Regions from separate parts of the Rhizobium tropici CIAT 899 genome, predicted to be linked through region 2. Evidence: predicted binding sites of a transcription regulator. Region 2 holds the regulator's gene; the other holds the start of a gene.
The links. Region 2 encodes PhoB, which activates phosphate uptake and scavenging genes when phosphate is short. Its sites were predicted from a motif close to TGTCATNNANCTGTCAT; they were not measured.

Region 1: the regulator PhoB is predicted to act here: its motif matches at 1,451-1,467, upstream of RTCIAT899_RS16950 (DUF2794 domain-containing protein).

What each region holds. Positions count from the first base shown of each region.
Region 1 is NC_020059.1:3,456,015-3,460,038, forward strand. Features, by position in the region: gene RTCIAT899_RS16940 (Bax inhibitor-1/YccA family protein) at 1-296, shown strand, start outside; gene RTCIAT899_RS16945 (GNAT family N-acetyltransferase) at 415-972, shown strand; gene RTCIAT899_RS16950 (DUF2794 domain-containing protein) at 1,028-1,429, opposite strand; gene RTCIAT899_RS16955 (DUF1223 domain-containing protein) at 1,805-2,548, opposite strand; gene acnA (aconitate hydratase AcnA) at 2,807-4,024, opposite strand, start outside.
Region 2 is NC_020059.1:580,254-584,277, reverse strand. Features, by position in the region: gene RTCIAT899_RS02865 (aspartate aminotransferase family protein) at 1-213, opposite strand, end outside; gene RTCIAT899_RS02860 (GcrA family cell cycle regulator) at 638-1,174, shown strand; gene phoB (phosphate regulon transcriptional regulator PhoB) at 1,264-1,947, opposite strand; gene phoU (phosphate signaling complex protein PhoU) at 1,979-2,692, opposite strand; gene pstB (phosphate ABC transporter ATP-binding protein PstB) at 2,744-3,559, opposite strand; gene pstA (phosphate ABC transporter permease PstA) at 3,575-4,024, opposite strand, start outside.

The DNA of each region.
Region 1 (4,024 bases), 960 kb from region 2:
GTGATCTCTCCGCGATGGGCTCGTTCCTGATGATGGGTCTCTTCGGCCTGATCATCGCGACACTCGTCAACATCTTCCTGGCTTCGTCCGCCCTACAGTTCGCCATCTCCGTGATCGGCGTCCTGATCTTCGCAGGCCTCACCGCCTACGATACGCAGCGGATCAAGGAAATGTACTATGATGCCGACGATGCGACCGTAGCAGGCCGCAAGGCAATCATGGGCGCCCTGTCGCTCTACCTGGACTTCATCAACCTGTTCATGTTCCTGCTGCAATTTATGGGCAACCGCCGTTAATCGCAGCGTGAAATGAGATACGAAAAGGCGGCTTCAGCCGCCTTTTTTGTTTGCTTGGGCACACGCCCTGCGATTTGATAGCTGCCGTCACAAATCCGCAGATCAGGCAATAGAAGCAATGTCCGTCAGCCTCCGCAGTGCAACCTCAGACGACCTTCCCCATATCACCGCCATCTACAGAGATTCCGTCCTGAACGGCACGGCAAGCTACGAAATCACGCCACCGAACCAGGAAGAAATGACGGTCAGGTTCGAGGCGATCCGTGACAAGGGTTATCCCTATCTCGTCGCCGAAGACGAGACCGGCGCATTCCTCGGCTATGCTTATGCCTCATCCTTCCGCACGCGGCCGGCCTATCGCTGGATGGTGGAGGACTCGATCTATCTGGCGCCGGAGGCTCGAGGGCGCGGCATCGGCCGGTTGCTGCTCGATGCGCTCGTCGAAAGCTGCCAGACGCTTGGCTTCCGCCAGATGATCGCCGTCATCGGCGGCGCCCATCCCGCCTCCGTCGCCGTACACCGCGCCGCAGGCTTCACCGAAACCGGCCTGTTGAAAGGCACCGGCTACAAGCATGGCCGGTGGCTGGATACGATGCTGATGCAGAAGGCGCTCGGACACGGCGCGGAAACCGATCCGGATCCTTCGGTTTATCCGGGGACATTGTTTGGGGGATAGTATCTGACCCGCCAGTCTGCAGAGCCGCCTAGCCCGCTGCGGAAACGCGCAGAAACTACTTCTCCACCAGCTTCAGCTGCTTGTCGAAAACCTTCAGCACTTGATTCAGGTCATGACCACGTTTCAGGATCATGCCGCTGGTATTGACGACGGAAAAGGCACCCTGCTTGGCCGATAGCTTCGGATTCTTTTCGATGCGGAAAAGCGGCATCTCGCCGGAGCGCTTGAAGACGGAGAAAACCGCTTTGTCCTTCAAATGGTCGATGGCGTAGTCGCGCCACTCGCCTTCGCCGACCATGCGACCATAGATCCAGAGAATCGCATCCAGCTCCCGGCGATGAAACGTCACCGGCAGCGGGTCCTTGCTCTGTTTGTATTCTCTGAGATCAACGACGACGGATGAATTGGTATCGACGGAACGGCTTTTACCGTGTCTCAAATCCGGCTGATCAGTCATCAATCCCCCAGGGGCTATCTCATGACAGGAGAATGACAGTTTGCCTCAGCCACATCAAATTGCAAGACGGCTGGCGGCTCACAATTTCTTTCCCAGCTGTGAAAGCACCTCGTCAGCGCCGCATTTCAGCCAAAACGACGCCCAATTTACAGGAAGTATAGGGAACCGTTTGGCGCCGCCGCGTCAAACGGCCCGGCCGGGGCGTATCGATTAAACCCCAGCCCCGAATGCGTCCTCGCCGGGCACCTCCCCTTTTCGGCGCCAGCCGAAATAGGAACCCTTTTTGGCGTCACGCAAAATAGGGATCTTTCGACCGTCAGCCCGAATAGGAGCCTTTTGGGCCCAAGCCGAATGAAGGGGCTCCAGAAAAGCCGCTCAGCCGTCCGAGCCCACAGTCAAAACAGTCGCCCCGAAAATGGCGGCCGGATCGCCCGCAGGCGTCGACGCCTGCAGCAGAATCGCGAGGCCTCGCCGGCCGGCTTTATCGAGCACGGTAGAGGGCAATACGAGGCTCATGGCCTTGCCGTCCCACATGCCCACCGTCTCGACATCGGAGACGGCATGCATATAGGCAATCTGCTGGCCGGTATTTTCGCCGCCCTTCGGCGCCACCATCTGCTCCTTGTCGAAATAGACGGCAACCACATTGGCCCTGCCCTGCCCGGCTCCGATCTTGATCTCCAGCTCGTCACCCTTCATGGCGGCACTGACCGGAACCATCAGACCCTCGCCAAGGCGCTCAAACTCGTCGAGCTTGACGTTGATGCCACTGAGATCGGCACCGTTCATATGGTCCCTGCCATTGACGATCGCCTGTGGCGTATAAACTCCGCTGCGGCCCATCGTCCGGGCATAGGCATACTGGCGCGCCGTATTGTCCTTGGACGCCATGGTGTCGTTCCAGCCGAGATAGTTCCAATAGTCGACATGGTAGGCAAGCGCCACGACATTGCCCTGGCGGATCAGCTTGCGAAAGGCCGCATCGGCGGGAGGACAGGACGCGCAGCCCTGCGAAGTGAAGAGTTCGACGACGCCCTTGATCTTCGGAGCCTCCTGCGCATGCAGCGAACTTGCGAGCCCAATGCCTGCCAAAAGTGGAACCAAAAATCGAAGGCGCATTTCTATCTCTACCTCTGCATCCAATCGCGAGCGCCATCTGCCTATACGGGCTCTGCAATATCAGCGCTTCTTGGGGCGACCAAGCCACATCAAGCCCGAAAAATCTGAAACAAGAGATAATAGTTTAACGCGATGACGCAAAGTCACGATGGGGTGAGGCTGGAGTGAGCGGAAGTCTCGCCGTACACATCACCGTGAAAAACAAGAGGCCGCCGGAAGCGTTTTCCGGCGGCCTCCCATAACAGTGCTGAATGCCTATCAGGCAGCGAGATCGCGCAGAACCGTCTGCAGGATGCCGCCATTGTTGACGTAGACGACCTCATCCAGCGTATCGATGCGGCAGATGATCGGAACATCCTTCACGGAGCCGTCGCCATAGGTGATCTTGGCGATCTTGCGCTCGCGCGGCTTGATGTTTTCCAGGCCTTCGATCGTGACCAGTTCGTCGCCCTTCAGGCCGAGGCTTGCCCAGGTGGTGCCTTCCTCGAAGACGAAGGGGATGACGCCCATGCCAACCAGGTTCGAGCGGTGGATGCGCTCGAAGGACTGGGCGATCACGGCACGCACGCCGAGCAGATTCGTGCCCTTGGCAGCCCAGTCGCGCGACGAGCCGTTGCCGTATTCGACACCGGCGAAGATGACGAGCGGAACGCCCTCGGCCTTGTACTGCATGGCCGCATCGTAGATCGACGTCTCTTCCTTGGACGGATAGTGGATGGTGTAGCCACCTTCCTTGCCGTTCGGGCCGAGCATGTGGTTGCGAATGCGGATGTTGGCGAAGGTGCCGCGCATCATGACTTCATGGTTGCCGCGGCGCGTGCCGTATTGGTTGAAGTCGGCAACGCCGACGCCATGACCGATGAGGTAGGAACCGGCCGGCGAGGCAGCCTTGATCGAACCGGCCGGGGAAATATGGTCGGTGGTGATCTTGTCGCCGAAGAGGCCAAGAACGCGGGCGCCCTTGATGTCGGAAACGCCGGCGCCCTTCTTGCCCATGCCTACGAAGTAAGGCGGGTTCTGCACGTAGGTCGAGTTGTCGTCCCACGCATAGGTCTGACCCGGAGGAACCTGCACGGCCTGCCAGTTGGCATCGCCCTTGAAGACGTCGGCATACTTGCTCTCATAGAGCTCGCGGGTGACGTACTTCTGAATGAACTCCTGAACCTCGTGCGAGGTGGGCCAGATGTCCTTCAGGTAAACAGGTTTGCCGTTCTGGTCTTCGCCGATCGGCTCCTTCGTCAGGTCGAGCTGCACCGAGCCGGCGAGCGCGTAGGCGACGACGAGCGGCGGCGAAGCCAGATAGTTCGCCTGGACGTCAGGCGAGATGCGGCCTTCGAAGTTGCGGTTGCCGGAGAGGACGCCGGATACGATCAGGCCCTTGTCATTGATCGTCTTGGAGATTGGCGCCGGCAGCGGGCCGGAGTTGCCGATGCAGGTGGTGCAGCCGAAGCCGACCAGGTTGAAGCCGAGCTTGTC
Region 2 (4,024 bases):
ATAGAGGTTGGACAGGTGCCAGACCTTGTCGGCCTGCGCCTTCAGTTCGGCGACAAGATGGGGATGAGCATGACCGAGCGAATTGACCGCGACGCCGGCTGCGAAATCGAGGTAGCGTTCGCCATTCTCAGTGACCAGCCAGACGCCCTCGCCTCGCTCGAACCGCAGCGGAGCGCGCAAGTAGGTGTCGTAAAGCGGCGTGGTCTCGGCCATGGCCCTATCTCCTGATCACAACTTTAAGGACCGATCGCTTCCATTTGATGAAACGGGTCCGAAAAAATCAAAAATGCCGCCTTGCGGCGGCTCGGGCACTATTGATGTTTTGCACCGCGATGTCAACAAAACTGCCGTTTTAGCAGGTGCGAGAAAACACTTGCCGGCAAAAGAGATGCGCCGGGCGGCGCCTATGGCAGAAATGCCACGCCCGGACAGCAAGTTGGGGAAAACCTCGAAATCGATTCCTCAAGATTCCCGCGACTCTTGTCACGGAGTCAGCCTCACACTAGGTTAAAAACCAATTGCTAGACTGCATGCGGCGGAACTAGTCACCACAATTTTAGAGCGTTTCGCGCCTCGATACCATGCGAGGCAATGGTGAGGGATTCTGCCATCGGAAACGCGACAGCGGAGACAGGGCATGAATTGGACAGACGAACGCGTCGAGAAGCTGAAAAAGCTATGGTCCGAAGGATTGAGCGCCAGCCAGATTGCTGCGCAGCTCGGTGGCGTGAGCCGTAACGCCGTCATCGGCAAGGTGCATCGCCTGAACCTCCCCGGCCGAGCGAAGGCGGGCGGCACGGCAACCGCAGCACGCACGCCGAAGCGCAGCGCAGCGGCACCTCGCGCTGCGACCTACGGATCGCGCGTTGCTACCCGCACGGTGGTTGCCCGCCAGCAGGGCGCAACCATGCTGAAGGAAGAGATCGAGATCGATTCCGTCAACGAAATCCAATATCGCCCGGCATCGAACGTCGTCGTTCCGATCTCCCGCCGCCTCGGCCTGACGGAACTGACGGAGCGCACCTGCAAGTGGCCGGTCGGCGATCCGCTGAAGGACGATTTCCATTTCTGCGGCAACGAGAGCCCAGATTCATCGCCTTACTGCACCTACCATCAGCGCCTGGCCTACCAGCCGGTGCATGAACGGCGTAGACCGGCCCAGCCGCGTGGCTGAGAGGCTTGATGACTGAGATAAAGAAACGGGCCCTTGAGGCCCGTTTTCTGTTTCCGCCGCTATGTTGATGCCTGATCGGGTCTCCCCGCTCAGGCTTCCATGGAGTAGCCCGCGCCGCGAACGGTGCGGATGACATCCTGCATATTGGAGAAATTGAGCGCCTTGCGCAGGCGGCCGACATGGACGTCGACCGTGCGTTCGTCGACGTAGATATCGTGACCCCATACGCCGTCGAGCAGCTGCGAACGCGAGAAGACGCGGCCCGGCGAGGACATCAGGAACTCAAGCAGGCGGAATTCCGTCGGCCCCAGCCGCACTTCGCGGCTCTTGCGGTGGACGCGATGAGTTTCGCGGTCCAGCTCGATATCGCCGCAGCGCAGCACCGTGGAGAGAACCTCCGGGCGGGCGCGCCGCAGCATCGCCTTGACGCGAGCCATCAGCTCCGGCGTCGAGAACGGCTTGACGACATAATCGTCCGCGCCGGTCGAAAGCCCGCGCACGCGCTCGCTTTCCTCGCCGCGGGCCGTCAGCATGATGATCGGCAGGCGCTCCGTCTCCGGCCGCATACGCAGCCGGCGGCAGAGCTCGATGCCCGATACGCCGGGGAGCATCCAGTCGAGGATCAGGAGATCGGGGATGCGCTCCTGGAGACGCAGCTCGGCCTCATCGCCTCTGAGGATCGTGTCCACCTCGAAGCCTTCGGCCTCAAGATTGTAGCGCAGCAGAACGCTAAGCGCTTCCTCGTCTTCTACAACAGCAACTCTCGGAACCATGCGCCTATGGTCTCCTTTCTTCGCTTCCAGATTATTCCGTCACTGCGCCGACGGTATTGGCGGTATCGTCCTTCGGGCGCTCGCCTTCCGGCTGCGCGCCCGTCGCCATGTAATAGATCGTCTCGGCGATGTTGGTGGCATGGTCGCCGATGCGCTCGATGTTCTTGGCGCAGAAAAGAAGATGCGTGCAGGTGGTGATGTTGCGCGGATCTTCCATCATGTAGGTCAGCATCTCGCGAAAGAGCGAGGTGTACATGGCGTCGATTTCCTCGTCGCGTTCGCGGATCGATACGGCTTTGTCCGGCGAGCGGGTCGCGTAGACATCCAGAACTTCCTTGAGCTGGCTCAGCGCCAGTTCGGAGAGATGCTCGATGCCGCGGGCGAGGCGGCGCGGGACACCGGTGCCCTGGACGGCGATGACGCGCTTTGCAGTGTTCTTGCCGAGATCGCCGACGCGCTCGAGATCGGATGCGATGCGGATCGAGCCCATGATTTCACGCAGGTCCGCCGCCATCGGCTGACGGCGGGCGATGGTGACGATCGCCTTGTCTCCGACTTCGCGCTCGGCATGGTCGAGAACGACGTCGTCGGAGATGACCTTCTGGGCCAGGGCAGCGTCGCTGTTGACCAAGGCGCGTACGCTGTCGCTAACCATCTGCTCTGCCAGGCCGCCCATTTCAGCAATGCGGCGCGTCAGGAACTTCAGGTCTTCGTCGTAGGCAGAGAGAATGTGAGTGGAGACCATTTTTCTATCCTCAAGGTGAACTGTGTGAAATGAGCCGCGCGCCTGCCATCATCAACCAAAACGGCCCATGATGTAATCCTGCGTGCGGAAATCGTCGGGATTGGTGAACATCTTATCGGTGTCGTTCTCCTCGACCAGGTGGCCGAGATGGAACATTGCGGTACGCTGCGAGACGCGGGCTGCCTGCTGCATGGAATGCGTCACGATGACGATGGTGAAGTTTTCCCGAAGCTCGTGGATGAGATCCTCGACCTTGGCGGTCGCTATCGGATCAAGCGCCGAGCATGGCTCGTCCATCAGGATGACCTCCGGGCTGACCGCGACGGCGCGGGCGATGCACAGACGCTGCTGCTGGCCGCCGGACAGGCTCGTGCCGGCATCATGGAGCCGATCCTTGACCTCGCCCCAGAGACCGGCCTTCTGCAGGCTGGTCTCGACGATATGCTCGAGATCGGCCTTTGAGCGATGCAGGCCATGGATGCGCGGGCCGTAGGCGACGTTCTCATAGATGGACTTCGGAAATGGGTTGGGCTTCTGAAAGACCATGCCGACGCGGGCGCGCAGTTCCACCACGTCGATGCTGTCGTCGTAGACATCCTGATCGTCGAGCGTGATCTTGCCGGTGACCCGGCAGGTCTCGATCGTATCGTTCATGCGGTTGAGGCAGCGCAGGAAGGTGGACTTGCCGCAACCGGAAGGGCCGATCAAAGCCGTGACCGTATTGGTGCGGATCTTCAGATTGACGCCGAAGAGCGCCCGCTTGTCGCCGTAGAACACAGAAACGTCCTGGCCGATCATCTTGTAGGGGATCGTCGTCATCTTCCTGGACAATGCTTTTTCGCTGGCGGCTTCCGTCATCATGTTCATTTCGTGCGCCCTCCCTTACCAGCGCCGCTCAAAGCGGCGCCGCAGCAGGATGGCGCCGATGTTCATCGCGACGAGGAAGAAGAGAAGCACGATGATGGCGCCGGACGTCCTTTCGACAAAGGCCCGCTCGGCTTCGCTCGCCCACATGTAGATCTGCACCGGCAGCGCCGTCGAAGGATCGAGCGGCGATGCCGGATAGTTGGCGACGAAGGCGACCATGCCGATCAGAAGCAGCGGCGCAGTCTCGCCAAGCGCGTGCGCAAGCCCGAGGATCGTGCCCGTCAGAATGCCGGGCATCGCAAGCGGCAGGACGTGATGGAAGACCATCTGCATGCGCGATGCACCAAGACCGAGCGCCGCGCTGCGGATCGACGGCGGCACGGCCCGCAGCGCCGAGCGTGTGGCGATAATGATCATCGGCAGCGTCATCAGGCTCAGCACGAGACCGCCGACCAGCGAGGCCGA